Linked DNA regions of Flocculibacter collagenilyticus. The protein of the gene in region 3 interacts with the protein of the main gene of each other region in a pairwise test. Links are inferred from orthologs where the notes say so. Each region holds a gene or a part of one and is shown on either strand. Other genes may lie near its edges.

Region 1 (4,773 bases), 680 kb from region 3 along the record:
CGTACTGAATTGTCCGCCATGATAATGGCGAAACCCAATTAAGCCGCCAAAAGTGGTGGAAATGCCTGTTTCCTCGAATACTTCTCGTCTAACCCCATCTGCAATCATTTCGCCCGGCTCTAACATCCCCCCCGGAAACTTAAACAGGTTAGGACGCGTGGCCATATGCAACTGTTCGACAATAGTCAGAATTTGGTTATCTTCACTGATCACCACCCCACCCGTTCCAATGGTATGAGTCGCAAAGTTAGGTACTTCAGATCCTGCCTCTAATCGTTTAGTTAACGTTAGCTGCTCATTTTTAGCATGATGGAACGTAAACCCCTGCTCAATGGCAACAGGTATATGCGAAGATAACGTTTGTGGCACTGAAAGCCACACCACTTTATATTGCTGCTGTTGCCAATCAAGTAATGAAGCCACCAGCTGCAGCTTAAATTCTGCAACATCGGTAGGTAACTTATCAGCTAATACTTGAATACCTTGGTAAATGTTTGGGGTTGCAGCAAGGGTGTTATTAGAGTGCATTTAATAGGCTCCAAGTACTTTATATTAATAATTAAAAAAGGCCTTAATAAATATTAAGGCCTTTTTTAGCTTATGCCTGTGTAGCGGCTATAAATTCAGGGTCTGTGAACAACTCACCTAAAAGCTTCTGGATAATCACAGGATAATTAATTTGCCCGTTAGGTATAGCTACCGCTCCAACAAAAGAAGAGTCCCATTCGTGCTTAGCACTAAGTGTTTTTTGATAAGTTACTTTTTCGTCTTGCTTAACCGTAAACTTTACTGTCATATCACCTTCTCCAATAGAGAAGCCTGAAATATCAATATTATTCTTTAAAAGTACGCCTTCTACTTGAATATTAGATACGCTTGAATAAAGCTTAGCTTGTTCTAATTCTTGCTTCAAAGCACTTTCTAAGTACTTTCCGAAAGACTTTTCAATTGGAGAAACAAAAGAAGATCCTCTTAAAGAAAGCTTATTAACTTTTTTTGAATCTTTAATAGTACCAACATCCATTTTATTTAGAGAGGCTAACTTCAACTTCTGAGTATTATCTAACGAAACCTGATAATTAGGTGCAACAACGGTACAAGCACTCAATAACACACTTGCTAATATAATTAAAATTCTCATTTTTTATCCTTATAGCTTAGCGCTGTTATTTAATTCTACTGCCAATTTCTTAAATGCTTCTTCTGAAGCTCTATGAGCTGAAAGGCCGAAATCTTTAACAAACTCTTTGAATTCTGCGTGACCTTTACCAGTTACCGTTTTATCCCAAACTAAATTACCAGCTTTATCGAGCGCCTTAATCGTAAGATTAAAAGTGAAGTCAGTCGCAGGCCAAGTCATTAAGCTTTTTGAGCTTGAATCTGTAACAATTTTTGGAATAAAAATAAGGGAGATGTTTTGTTCTTCAATAAACTTTTTGTCATCTAATGAAGCAACTGTCCAAACATTTTTGAACTTACCTGAAAGTACTTTATGTAAAGCTGCTTCCGTATCTTTATACGGTGTATATGTAATTTTATCACCGCCACCGCCTGGTGTTACCACCTTGCGATTTTTTTCTTCCTTAGCAATATAATACCCAACTACAGCATCACTTTTATTCTCTGACTCTTCTAGTTGAGTTAAATTTGGACTTATTTGAATTTGATGCGCACATCCCGTTACAAATAACGTCGCTATCACCAAAACTGGTTTTAATAGGTTTTTCATTATTGTTCTCTACTACTTAAATTTAAAGTGATAGTGAAATGGAACAATAGTGCAAAATAATTGAATTCCATTTCGATTACTATCAATATGAGTTGTCTTTTTTGACGGCGAGAATTGTATAGTTTGCTAAGATAAATTCAAACTAAAATTACTGCTAGTTTACAATTAATGTGAGAGCTTCAATAACATGAATTATTTAATATTCGGATATATTCTTTTCTATCAATAAGTTAATTTATCTCAACCTCCAACTGCGCTAAAAAGCCTTTCATATACTCTATTCTTTGTCGTGCTTCTTGTTTTGCGCCTGTGGTTTGCATTAACTCTGCAAGTTTAAATAATTTTACATAAAAGTGGTCAACGCTAAATTGCTTGTCTTGTGGTGATCGGGTATGACAAAACGGGTCGTCTTGATTGTAAAAACTTGCGCCGAATGATGCGCCAGTAATAAAACAACGCACAATACCTATTGCACCTAGCCCGTCTAATCGGTCAGCATCCTGTACTATTTTAGCTTCAAGCGATGTTGCAGAAATGCCTGCACTGAAACTGTGCGCTTCTACGGCATGGCATACCTCATCAATCCACGCTGGTGGATAATCAATACTACTTAGAAATCGTTTTGCTTCTTGTGCTGCTAACGTAGAGGCTTGCGCCCTGTCTGGATGGTTTTTAGGTAACGTGATGCAATCATGTAACCATGCCCCGGCAATAACAACTTCGATGTTACAAGGGTGGTTAAGGGACTCTTTTGCCGCTATCGATTTTGCATTAGCCACCACCCGCATCACATGATTTATATCATGAGCGGGATCGGTGCTAATCCGTTCACTCATGTATTGATAGAAATGAGCTTCGTATTTGGACGTATAAGAGGTTAATCCTGTGGTGTTATCTGGCATAAACTAATGTCTTCTAAAGAAAGTAATAATAACGACAATATCAAGTAAACGCTGTGGCCTTTTAATCTAGTGTTCAGCAGGCTTTTCAGGCCATAAAATATGACAAAATTTATCATCTTCATCTTTACTGATCAGAATTCTAGCAAACACTTCTTGCTGATTAACATCAGCTGCGATTGAACGATTTAGGCCAATAATTACCTCGGCGTAGTCTTCTGGATCAGGCACAAAATCCAATGAGGCTAACCAAATAGCTTCCTGTGGATCGCGCGCTTCAACAAAACCAATTTGTTCCGCTTGTTGATCAAATTCATCGAGCTTCTCAGCACTTAAATTATCTTCTGCTAATTCATAAAAAATATCTTCGGCGAGTTCGGAAACCTGTTCAATGGATAACATGCGTAAGCCTTTTAATGATTGAGAGTAGCGCTATTGTAACCGAGCCAACGCCGAGTTGTTGACCATTTACAGCAAAAAATTGTTAGTTATCGCAAATAACTGGTTGCCACTAATAAAATATGGTAACAAGAAGCTCAAATAATAAAGTCAGTCGTTATGGCTTGTGCGTTCGTTGCTACACCATATCCTGCAATAAAATATCTAACACCGTACCTGTACAACTATTTTGGTATGCCGTTAGGCCTAGCGCCAATGTGCGCTAACCAAAAAAATGATGATAAAATTTACAGAGAATTACATGAAAAAACTTTCTATTTCTGCAGTTGCAGCTGCATTACTACTTGCGGGTTGTGGTGATGATGCCGCACAAACAATAACGACATCAACAGAAACACCTGCAAGTGCTTCGTCAAGCAAAACACTATCAGAAGTGAGCATCAGCAACCCATTTTTTAGCGATTATCAAACACCGTACGGCATCCCTCCATTTGAAAAAATTAAACTGGCACATTACAAGCCTGCGTTTATGAAAGGCATTGCCGAGCATAAAGCAGAGATTGAACAAATTGCCAATAATACCGCGCCAGCCACGTTTGAAAATACGATTGTAGCAATGGAGCGCGCTGGTCAGTTATTAAGTAAAGTTGAGTATGTGTTTTATAACCTAACGTCTGCCAATACCAGTGATGAAATGCAGGCGTTATCAAAAGAAATGTCTCCATTACTGTCTTCACACAGCGATGATATTAATTTAAACGCTAAACTCTTTGCGCGTGTAAAGTCGGTTTATGACAACCAAGAAAGGTTAAATTTAAACACTGCTCAAGCTAAGTTATTGAAAGACAATTACATTAGCTTTACGCGTAATGGTGCCAACTTAAACGACACTCAAAAAACAACATTGCGTAGCTTAAATGAACAGCTTAGTAAGCTGTCGATAGAGTTTGGTGAAAATGCCTTAAAAGAAGTACAAAACTTCAAATTAGTGATCGATAAGAAAGAAGACTTAGCTGGATTGTCAGACAGCGTGATTGCTGCTGCCGCCGACACCGCTAAAAAGCAAGGATTAGAAGGTAAGTGGGTATTTACAACTAGCCGACCTAGCTTCACACCATTCGTTACTTACGCCGATAATCGTGAGCTACGCCAGCAAATGTTTGAAGCGTACACCAACGTAGCAAACAATGATAATGAGTTCGACAATAAAGAAATTGTTGCCAAAATGGCCGCATTACGTGCTGAAAAAGCCCAGTTACTCGGTTATAAAACCCACGCGCATTATGTGTTAGAAGAACGCACAGCTAAAACACCTGAAAATGCTTATGCATTGTTAAATAAAGTATGGCCAGCTGCCATTGCACGTGCCAAAGCTGAAGTGAAAGACATGCAAGCATTGGCTAACAAACAAGGTGACAACATTACCATTGCAGCATGGGACCACTGGTACTACGCTGAAAAAATCCGTAAAGCTAAATACGATTTAGACGAAGAACTTACTCGTCCTTACTTCTCACTGGAAGCCACTTTAGATGGCGTATTTTATACGGTTAACCAATTATTCGGCTTAACAGTAAAAGAGCGTCATGACTTACCGAAATACCATGACGATGTGCGTACCTTTGAAGTATTCGACAAAGACGGCTCTTTATTAGGTATCTTTTTAACCGATCATTATGTGCGTGACAGCAAACGTGCAGGCGCATGGATGAATGCATACCGTAAACAACATAAAGTTGATGGTAA
Region 2 (4,861 bases), 1.7 Mb from region 3 along the record:
TTCTTCCGAACGGCAGAGCAATGGATATCGTTCGTATACGGAAAAAGACGTTCAACGAGTAATGTTATTGCAGCGACTGCAAGCAGGTGGACTGACCCTAAAAGAGTGCCTTGCATGTTTGCAAGCTCAAATAGACAGAGAGTTACTACTTCACAGACTGAGTGTATTGGATCAAGAAATAGCTCAAAAGCAAAAAGCAAGAGAGCTTCTTTCTTCAATGCTTGGTATGAACTCTATGAAAGAATGGCATCAGTCAATGGAAAATGAAGCACCATTAGCACACCATGATTTTTTGTTAAAACAAGGGTTCAGTGACAAGCAAGCCCAAAGACTAAAATGGCTGTCAAAGGACATGAATGAGCATGAGCAATACATGACTGACTTTGAAACTATTTTTCAAGGTTTGGATAGATTAGGGCCTGGAGATGAAGGCGATACTCTTAAAGCACTAAGCTTTTTACCTATTAGATCAGGCAATGTGTTAGAAATTGGTTGTGGCAAAGGCGTAACAATCTCCTTGTTAGCAAAACATTCGACTTTTAATTTAACGGCTCTAGATAATGATGAATACAACTTAAGTTGTGTTCAAGAAGTGGTTGAAGACCAATTTGCGGAACATCCAGTGACAACGATTTGTGCCAGTATGGAGGCGATGCCATTTGCCTTGGAGCAATTTGATGTTATCTGGTCAGAAGGTAGTGCTTATATCATGGGAGTAAAGCAGGCGCTCAAAAGTTGGAAGTCATTTATTAAGAATAATGGCTACTTAGTTATGAGTGATTTGGTTTGGTTGACTAATAAACGCGATGTCGAACCCATAGAGTTTTGGCAAGAAAACTATCCAAAAATGTCGACCATTGAACAACGAGCTAAAGAGATGATGAAAGCCGGTTATGAAGTAGTCGAGCACTTTACACAGAGCGAACAGTCTTGGCGTAACTACCTAGAACCATTGAAGCAAAGAATTACTCAGCTCACGGGTGAAGGTCTTACTTCAAATTCATTAAATGACTTACGAAAAGAAGTCCAGATACACGAAAAATACTTAGGCCAGTATGGTTACCAAGTATTTGTACTTAAGAACATAGGAACAAAACATGAAAGTAAGACATGAGAACCACACAGACATTAAAAAAATAGAATCTCTAATTTACCGAGCTTTTATGAACCACCCGCACCATGAATCTGGGGCTACACCAACTGAGCACCTAATCGTAAACAAATTACGGGATACAAACGCATTATCACTCTCTCTGGTGTATGAAGATGAAACTGGACTCATTGGTCATATCGCCTTTTCACCGGTTTTAATTGATGGCGAGGAGTCACTTTGGCTGGGATTAGGGCCTGTTTCTGTAATGCCAAACCGTCAAGGTGAAGGTATTGGTAGTGCACTTATTCAAGAGGGGATATCACAACTTCAGTCTAAAGGCATTGAAGGACTGGTGTTACTCGGAGAACCAGAGTATTACGGTCGATTTGGCTTTTTGTCACAGCCAGAACTTACATTGCCTGATGTTCCGTCAGAGTATTTTTTAGCGCTATCGCTATCTAATAACGTTCCAACTGGTGAAGTAGCTTACCACTCTGCTTTTTTTGACAATTAAGAGATAAAGATGAAACATTTTACACTTACTATTATTTTTCTAATTTGCATATCATTAAATAGCGCCAGCGCTTTAGGGAGCCAAACATCTAAATTTGGCATAGCTATATCAAATGATGATGAAAAAATTGCATATAGCGTTAATGGGAATGGGAAAACAGCATTAATGTTTGTACATGGTTGGAGTCTAGACAGTCGGCTCTGGCACAATCAAATTAGTTATTTTTCAGCCGAACATCAGGTTGTTACAATTGATTTAGCAGGGCATGGTAATTCGTCTTTCAATCGAAATGAATATACCATGCTAGCTTTCGCAAATGACATTAAAGCAGTCATAGAAAAAGAAGGTATAGATTCTGCCATATTGATTGGGCACTCAATGGCGGGGGGAGTTATAGCTGAAGCGGCTAAGTTAATGCCGAATAAAGTTAAGGGGATTATTGGTGTTGATACTTCACAAAATGTAGCCTTAAAGTTATCTCAAGCTGATCTAGACCTAATGACGAAGCCTTTTGAAGACGATTTTCAGGCGGGAATCAACGCATTTGTAAAAGATTCATTGCCTACGAACACTGAACCTGAGTTACTCTATTGGGTTGGAGAAGATATGGCTTCAGCACCAAAAGATATTGCGATTAATCAATTTCGTAATTATTTAGGCCAATATGTAAGTGGTGAGTCATATCGCATCTATAAGAGTATAACAGTGCCTGTTGTACTAGTGAATGCTCGATTATGGCCGACAGACTCGGCAGAGAATAAAAAGCATATCAAAGATTACAGCATTTACTTCATTGAGGACTCAGGACACTTTCCGATGCTAGAAAAACCTGATGAGTTTAATAAAGTTCTTTTGGAGGCGGTCAAGTCTATTAAATAGGTTGTTCGATTAAGTTCACTTTAACAAAATTTCTTAAGCTAAAGTGAACGTATTCTTAAGAAGCGACCCAGGAGTATTATGACTGTCTCTTGATCGCTCTAAGCTGTCGTTTATTCAGTTTTATCTTTAAACTCACAAAGATCTTCTATGATACAAGAACCGCATTTAGGTTTACGTGCTGTACAAGTATATCGACCATGCAAGATAAACCAGTGATGCAGGTTAAACATGAACTCTGTCTTGTTTGGCGTGTTCTTTATGATGGCTTGTTCTGTTTGCTCAACCGTTTTACCTTTTGCGTAGCCAGTTCGGTTGGCAAGGCGTTGGATATGAGTATCAACGGCGAGAAAGTATCTACCTTCATTATCTTTTAGCCAGCCGAAAGCAGTATTAAGTACAACATTAGCGGTTTTTCTGCCTACGCCGGGCAGGGCTTCCAGAGCGGCGCGGTCTTCAGGCACTTGCGAATTGTGTTTTTCTATTAAAATTTTGCAGGTTTTAATGGTATTTTCAGCTTTGGCGTTAAATAGCCCGATGGTTTTAATATATTCTTTCAAGCCATCTACACCTAAAGCAAGAATGGCTTCAGGTGTATTTGCAACTGGATATAGTTTTCTTGTGGCTTTATTCACGCCAACATCAGTTGCTTGTGCAGATAATAATACGGCAATAAGCAATTCGAAAGGGGTGGTGTATTCTAGCTCTGTAGTTGGATTAGGATTATCTGCGCGTAAACGTTCTAATATTTCTCTACGTTTTTCTTTATTCATAATACTTATTGTTTAACTAGTAATGTTTGTAACGCGAGCGCGTTCAATTGTTTTAACAGGCTCAAGTTGTTTTTTACGCTCGTTTAATTGCGCGTCAATAATATTCTTAGCAGCAATAAGCAGCCCCATTCCTATAAAGGCGCCTGGTGGCAAAATTGCTAACAAAAAGCTGGTATCAGACGTAAATAGCTCTATTCTAAGTGATGCCGCCCATTCGCCAAGTAGTAGCTCTGCGCCATCAAACAATGTGCCCTGTCCTAGTATTTCTCTAAATGCCCCCAAGACAACCAAAACTAGCGTAAAGCCAAGGCCCATCATCAGCCCATCTAACGCTGCAAGTGGTGCACTGTTTTTTGAAGCAAAGGCTTCTGCGCGGCCAATAATTGCGCAGTTAGTTACGATAAGAGGAATAAAAATACCTAATGATTGGTAAAGACCATACGTGAATGCGCTCATTAACAATTCAACTGATGTTACAAAAGCGGCAATAATCATTACAAATACAGGAATGCGGATTTCTTTGGTTACCCAATTTTTTACCAAGGATACAGTAAGGTTAGATGCGACAAGCACCAGTAACGTGGCAATGCCTAAGCCTAATGCATTTGTTACGGTTGCAGTAACCGCTAATAGAGGGCATAAACCAAGAAGCTGAACTAATGCGGGGTTATTAAGCCACAAGCCTTGCAGGCTGACATTTTTAATCTCGTTCATTTAATTCACCACGGCAATTTTGTTGAGTTGGTGCAAAAAGTGCTTTTTTATTATTCTGGTAATAAAGTGCAGTATTTTTTACTGCTGTTACAACAGCGCGTGGCGTTATTGTGGCACCTGTAAATTGGTCGAACATACCACCGTCTTTTCTTACTGCCCAGCGTGTGTCATCTTCACCTTCAACTTTTAGACCGTTAAATGATGTAATCCAGTCAGATTTTTTGATTTCTACTTTATCACCAAGCCCTGGGGTTTCTTTGTGGTTGATAACCCTTACGCCGGTGATCTCGTTATTTATATTGAAGCCTGTAAGGAGTTCGATGCTTCCGCTGTAGCCATTGGGTGCCGTGCTTTCAATAGCCAGCACAGCTGGCTCGCCATTCACACGCCCACGATAAACTTGTTTAATCTGGTCATTGCCCAAAAATTCAGGCGATGTGACAGAGATGCAATCATCAAATAAATTATTATTGTATAAATCTTTGCTGACAACATCAGTGATGCTTTTTTGTAGTTCGGATTGTTGTTGTGCAGCAATTCTATCTTTGGTAAGTGTATGAGTTATTGCAACTAATCCAGTACAAATAACGGCAAAGATAGCTAATAACAGACCATTTTTTTGCATTGATTTGGTCATTTAGACACTTCCTTAACATGTCCGTAGGTTGTAGGTCGTGTGTAATAGTCAATTAGCGGTACGCACATATTGGCCAACAACACAGCAAAAGCGATGGCGTCAGGATAACCGCCAAAAACACGGATAAAATAAATTAAACAACCGATTAGCAGGCCAAAAATAACTCGACCTTTATTGGTTGTAGAAGCTGAAACAGGATCTGTGGCAATGAAGAAAGCGCCAAACATTGCAGCACCACTGAATATATGAAACGT
Region 3 (5,308 bases):
AATATTGGTTTACTGTAAACAGGGATTTTGATAGTTTATCGGGCGAATTTTAAAAATGGTATTACCAATTTACCTTTTTGGTCTAAAGTTTATACTTTAAATCATTTTCCACACTGTTAACGTGTATAACGAGACTAGCTGATTAAATGACGTCATTAAAAATTAAAACGCCAAAATTGTCTGACATTATATTGCAGCAGTTAGAAAATATGATCCTTGAAGGTACGTTTTCGCCGGGGCAAAAGCTGCCCGCTGAGCGTGAATTGGCAAAGCAGTTTGAAGTGTCGCGCCCCTCATTACGTGAAGCAATACAAAAGCTAGAAGCAAAAGGTTTAGTCACGCGCAAACAAGGCGGTGGCACATATGTCAGCGAGCAGTTAGAAGGTGGCCTTACCGATCCCTTGTTTGAGCTTATTAGCAAGCATCCCGAGTCTCAATTTGATTTATTAGAGTTTCGTCATGCGCTTGAAGGTATTTCTGCTTATTATGCAGCCTTAAGAGGCACCGAATCAGACTTTAATGTTATTCAGCAGCGTTACCAAGCCATTGAGCAGTTGCCCGCTAATGCGGATGTAGCAACTGAATCGCAGCGTGTTTTTTCATTTTATTTAGCCATTGCTGAGGCTTCTCATAACGTGGTTCTTTTGCACTTAGTACGCGGTATGACAGGATTGTTAGAGAAAAACATCGAACAAAATTTAGCGGCCTTGCGTCAAAAGCAGGGGATCAGCGCACAAGTAAATCAACACAGAAAAACACTATTAGATGCCATTGTGGCAGGTGAGCCTGAGCTTGCCCGACATGCCTGCAATGAGCACTTAGCATTTATTGAAGAAACATTACTAAATATAGGTCGTGAAAATAGCCGTATTGAACGCTCGTTAAGAAGAGTAAGAAAAGGATAACTTACTTTAATCCTGCGTTACGGCAAATAATACTTATTAACCTAGTGAATTATTAGAAGTTTATACACTTGTTGACTATGGTTTAACACGGCAGAGCAAGAATACTAAAACATAGAAAAGGTAGATCACATGTCAGATAATTTTTCAAACGACATCGATCCGCAAGAAACGCAAGACTGGCTCGATGCGTTAGAAGCGATTATTGAAGAAGATGGAAAAGAGCGCGGTCATTATGTATTGGAAGCGTTAATTGATAAAGCGCGCCGCAGTGGTGCGCATTTGCCATATAAAGCCACCACCGCTTACTTGAACACTATTCCTGCTGGGCAAGAACCACCAATGCCGGGCGATCAGTCAATCGAAGCAAAAATTCGTGCGGCTATTCGTTGGAATGCATTAGCCATGGTTATTCGTGGCTCTAAAAAAGACTTAGAGTTAGGTGGTCATATTTCATCGTTCGCATCGTCTGCCATGCTGTACGATGTAGGTTTCAACCACTTCTTCAAAGCGGCTAACGGCGACTTTGATGGCGACTACTTGTATATTCAAGGGCATGTTTCTCCGGGGATTTACTCTCGTGCCTTCTTAGAAGGACGTTTATCGGAAGAGCAGTTAGACAGCTTCCGTCAAGAAGCGAACGGAGATGGACTATCATCTTATCCGCACCCTAAACTGATGCCTGATTTCTGGCAGTTTCCTACCGTTTCAATGGGCTTAGGTCCAATTAAAGCCATTTACCAAGCACGTTTTTTAAAGTACTTAACAGACCGTGGTATTAAAGACTGTTCAGAGCAACGTGTTTATTGCTTCATGGGCGATGGTGAATGTGATGAACCAGAATCATTAGGTGCAATTGGCTTAGCGGCACGTGAAGGCCTAGATAATTTAACCTTTGTGATTAACTGTAATTTACAACGTTTAGACGGTCCTGTGCGTGGTAACGGCAAAATCATTCAGGAGTTAGAAGGCACATTCCGTGGTGCTGGTTGGGAAGTTATTAAAGTTATTTGGGGTTCATACTGGGATCCGTTAATTGCTCGTGATACTTCAGGCAAGTTGCTACAAGTAATGGAAGAAACCGTAGACGGTGAATACCAAAATTATAAAGCCAAAGGCGGTAAGTTTACGCGTGATAACTTCTTTGCGAAGTATCCAGAAACTAAAGCCATGGTTGCAAACATGTCTGATGAAGACATTTGGCGCTTAAATCGTGGTGGTCACGACCCTGTAAAAGTATACGCAGCATACGATAAAGCCTGTAAAACAAAAGGCCGCCCACAAGTTATTTTAGCTAAAACGGTAAAAGGCTATGGCATGGGCGCAGCAGGTGAAGGTAAGAACATTGCGCACCAAGTTAAGAAAATGGACATTGATGCCATTAAACACTTCCGCGACCGCTTTAATATTCCAATTAAAGATGAAGATTTGGCGGATATGCCTTATTACCAGTTCCCTGAAGACAGCGAAGAAGCAAAATACATGCATGCGCGCCGTAACGAATTAGGTGGTTATTTACCTAAGCGACGCCGCAACACAGATATTGAGCTAGACATTCCAAGCTTAAAAGCATTGGAAGCCGTAACGAAAGGGTCGGGCGAGCGTGAAATATCAACCACCATGGCATTTGGTCGTGTATTAACCGCTTTGATTAAAGACAAGCAAATTGGCAAACGCATTGTGCCAATTATTCCTGATGAAGCGCGTACTTTTGGTTTAGAAGGCTTATTCCGTCAAGTTGGTATTTATGCACATGAAGGGCAAAAATACACACCACAAGATGCCGACCAAGTAGCTTACTACCGTGAAGATAAAACGGGGCAAGTATTACAAGAAGGTATCAATGAGTTAGGCGCAATGGCTGATTGGGTAGCAGCGGCAACGTCATACTCAAATACTAACCAGCCGATGATCCCATTCTACATTTATTACTCAATGTTTGGCTTCCAACGTGTGGGTGATTTGGTATGGGCTGCTGGTGATAGCCAAGCAAGAGGTTTCTTAATTGGTGGTACTGCTGGTAGAACGACACTAAATGGTGAAGGATTGCAGCATCAGGATGGCCACAGCCATTCTCATTTTGGCACAGTACCAAATTGCTTAACTTACGATCCTACTTACGGCTATGAAGTGGCAGTGATTGTGCAAGATGGTTTGCGCCGTATGTATGGCGATCAAGAGAATATCTTCTACTACCTAACTATTATGAACGAAAACTACGTACAGCCTGCTATGCCAGAAGGTGTTGAAGAAGGTATTTTACGTGGTATGTACTTGTTAGATACTGTGAAAGCGAAAAAAGCGAAAGCAGAAGTGCAGTTAATGGGCTCTGGCACTATCTTATTACAAGTTAGAGAAGCGGCTCGAATACTAGCAGAAGACTATAACGTTTCATCTAATGTATACAGCGTAACCTCGTTTAATGAATTAATGCGCGATGGTTATGATGTAGACCGCCACAATATGCTTAATCCAGAGCAAGATCGCAAAGAAGCGTACGTGACTGAAGTACTGAATGGTACTAAAGGCCCTGCGATTGCAGCGACAGACTACATTAAGTCATATGCTGATCAAATTCGTGCTTGGGTACCTACCGATTATAAAGTGTTAGGTACTGACGGTTTCGGCCGCTCTGACAGCCGCAGTAATTTACGTCACCATTTTGAAGTTGATCACAAGTACATTGTGGTTGCAGCCCTTAGCGAATTAGCAAAACGTGGTGAAGTAGACGCTAAAGTAGTAACGCAAGCAATAGACGCGTTTTCGATTGACCCTGACAAGCTAAACCCACTGTACGCGTAATAGGAGCAAAAATGGCAAATTTAAATGAAATTTTAGTTCCTGACGTAGGCGGCGATGAAGTTGAAGTCATTGAGCTTTGTGTGAATGTTGGGGATAAAGTCGCAGCGGAAGACTCGTTAATTACGGTTGAAAGCGATAAAGCGTCAATGGACATTCCTGCTCCACAGGCGGGAACAGTAAAAGAAATTAAAGTCGCGGTTGGCGATAAAGTGTCTGAAGGATCGCTAATTGTGATGCTTGAGGCGTCTGCTGATGACTCTGCTAGTGAAAAGTCGGCAACCGAGAGTGACAGTGCGAAAGAGGCTCAGGCTAGCAATCAAGCAGCTGCTGAATCGGCAAACACTTCATCGACTCAATCTTCGTCGAACACAAGCACCACAATTGAAGTAACAGTGCCAGACATAGGCACCGACGGTGAAGTTGATGTGATTGACGTACTGGTAAGCGAAGGCGATAGCGTTAATAAAGAAGACGGCCTAATCACATTAGAAACCGACAAAGCAACAATGGATGTGCCTTGCCCTGAAAGTGGCGTGGTTAAATCATTAAAAGTGGCAGCAGGTGATAAAGTAAGCCAAGGCTCATTAGTACTTATTTTGGCGACTGAAGGTGGTGTAGGCGAACAATCTGCTGAATCTTCTCAGTCTGCGGCTGCAACAAATGGTCAACAAGAATCGTCAACAAGCGGTCAAGAGCAAGTTGACCAAGAACCCAGTGGTGAAGCGCAAGTACAAGCGGTAGAAGTACCAGACATTGGTACAGAAGGCGAAGTTGATATTATTGACGTTTTAGTCGCTGTGGGTGATACGGTTGAAGCTGAGCAAGGGTTAATTACCCTTGAAACCGATAAAGCGACTATGGACGTGCCGTCTCCGTTTGCTGGAAAAGTAACGGAGGTTAAGGTTTCTACAGGCGGTAAAGTTGCCATGGGCGATGTTATCGTAATGATTGAATCTGCAAGCCAAAGTGGTGGAGCTAAAGCAAGTCAGCAAAATGCTGAGCAAAGCACAGGAAAAAGCACCGAGCAAGCTAGCAGCCAGCCGCAAGCATCAAAAGCGCAACCGTCAGCACAAAAAGCGCCACCTGTTCCGCATCACCCTTCAGCGGGCGAGCGTCAAGCGGGTGGCTTAGTGAATGCTACACCATCAGTACGCAGAATTGCCCGCGAATTCGGGGTAGATCTTACTAAAGTTAAAGGCACAGGCCGCAAAGGACGTATTCTTAAGGAAGACGTGCAAGCTTATGTTAAGTACGAATTATCAAGACCTAAAGCAACGGCTGCGTCAAATGTCAGCGCAAGTGGCGGTGGCCTTCAGGTTATTGCTCAGCCAAAAGTCGATTTTGCAAAGTTTGGTGAAGTTGAAAAGGTTGCATTAACGCGCATTCAGAAAATATCTGGTCCTAACTTACATCGCAACTGGGTTACTATCCCACATGTAACGCAATTTGATGAAGCAGATATCACAGATGTTGAAGCATTCCGTAAAGAGCAAAATGCGTTACTGGCCAAACAAAAAGCCGACTTAAAAATTACGCCACTTGTTTTCATTATGAAAGCCTGTGCAAATGCGCTACTGACTTATCCTGTGTTTAACTCTTCACTG

What was found.
Region 1: the proteins of aceE (region 3) and HUU81_RS17195 interact in binary tests that used the Escherichia coli proteins (3 or more experiments, as listed by UniProt). The link is inferred for Flocculibacter collagenilyticus from one-to-one orthologs.
Region 2: the proteins of aceE (region 3) and nth interact in binary tests that used the Escherichia coli proteins (3 or more experiments, as listed by UniProt). The link is inferred for Flocculibacter collagenilyticus from one-to-one orthologs.

Annotation. Positions count from the first base shown.
Region 1 is NZ_CP059888.1:3,931,387-3,936,159, reverse strand. Bases 1,365-4,045 are described here. They hold HUU81_RS17195 (DUF440 family protein), read right to left. Parts: upstream 3,031-4,045; coding sequence 2,698-3,030; downstream 1,365-2,697. Other genes in these bases: HUU81_RS17190 (M3 family metallopeptidase), read left to right, coding at 3,329-4,045; HUU81_RS17200 (HD domain-containing protein), read right to left, coding at 1,960-2,631; HUU81_RS17205 (hypothetical protein), read right to left, coding at 1,365-1,729. Also shown: HUU81_RS17215 (NUDIX domain-containing protein), read right to left, coding at 1-528; HUU81_RS17210 (hypothetical protein), read right to left, coding at 599-1,141; more of HUU81_RS17205, read right to left, coding at 1,151-1,364; more of HUU81_RS17190, read left to right, coding at 4,046-4,773. UniProt on the Escherichia coli protein: May act as a double-stranded DNA (dsDNA) mimic. Probably regulates the activity of a dsDNA-binding protein.
Region 2 is NZ_CP059888.1:1,548,961-1,553,821, forward strand. The notes cover bases 1,427-4,195. They hold nth (endonuclease III), read right to left. Parts: upstream 3,257-4,195; coding sequence 2,597-3,256; downstream 1,427-2,596. Other genes in these bases: HUU81_RS06880 (GNAT family N-acetyltransferase), read left to right, coding at 1,427-1,607; HUU81_RS06885 (alpha/beta fold hydrolase), read left to right, coding at 1,617-2,486; HUU81_RS06895 (electron transport complex subunit E), read right to left, coding at 3,269-3,970; rsxG (electron transport complex subunit RsxG), read right to left, coding at 3,957-4,195. Also shown: HUU81_RS06875 (MerR family transcriptional regulator), read left to right, coding at 1-1,114; more of HUU81_RS06880, read left to right, coding at 1,098-1,426; more of rsxG, read right to left, coding at 4,196-4,607; electron transport complex subunit RsxD, read right to left, coding at 4,604-4,861. UniProt on the Escherichia coli protein: DNA repair enzyme that has both DNA N-glycosylase activity and AP-lyase activity. The DNA N-glycosylase activity releases various damaged pyrimidines from DNA by cleaving the N-glycosidic bond, leaving an AP (apurinic/apyrimidinic) site.
Region 3 is NZ_CP059888.1:3,249,044-3,254,351, reverse strand. The notes cover bases 689-3,904. They hold aceE (pyruvate dehydrogenase (acetyl-transferring), homodimeric type), read left to right. Parts: upstream 689-1,034; coding sequence 1,035-3,704; downstream 3,705-3,904. Other genes in these bases: aceF (pyruvate dehydrogenase complex dihydrolipoyllysine-residue acetyltransferase), read left to right, coding at 3,716-3,904; pdhR (pyruvate dehydrogenase complex transcriptional repressor PdhR), read left to right, coding at 689-905. Also shown: more of pdhR, read left to right, coding at 147-688; more of aceF, read left to right, coding at 3,905-5,308. UniProt on the Escherichia coli protein: Component of the pyruvate dehydrogenase (PDH) complex, that catalyzes the overall conversion of pyruvate to acetyl-CoA and CO(2).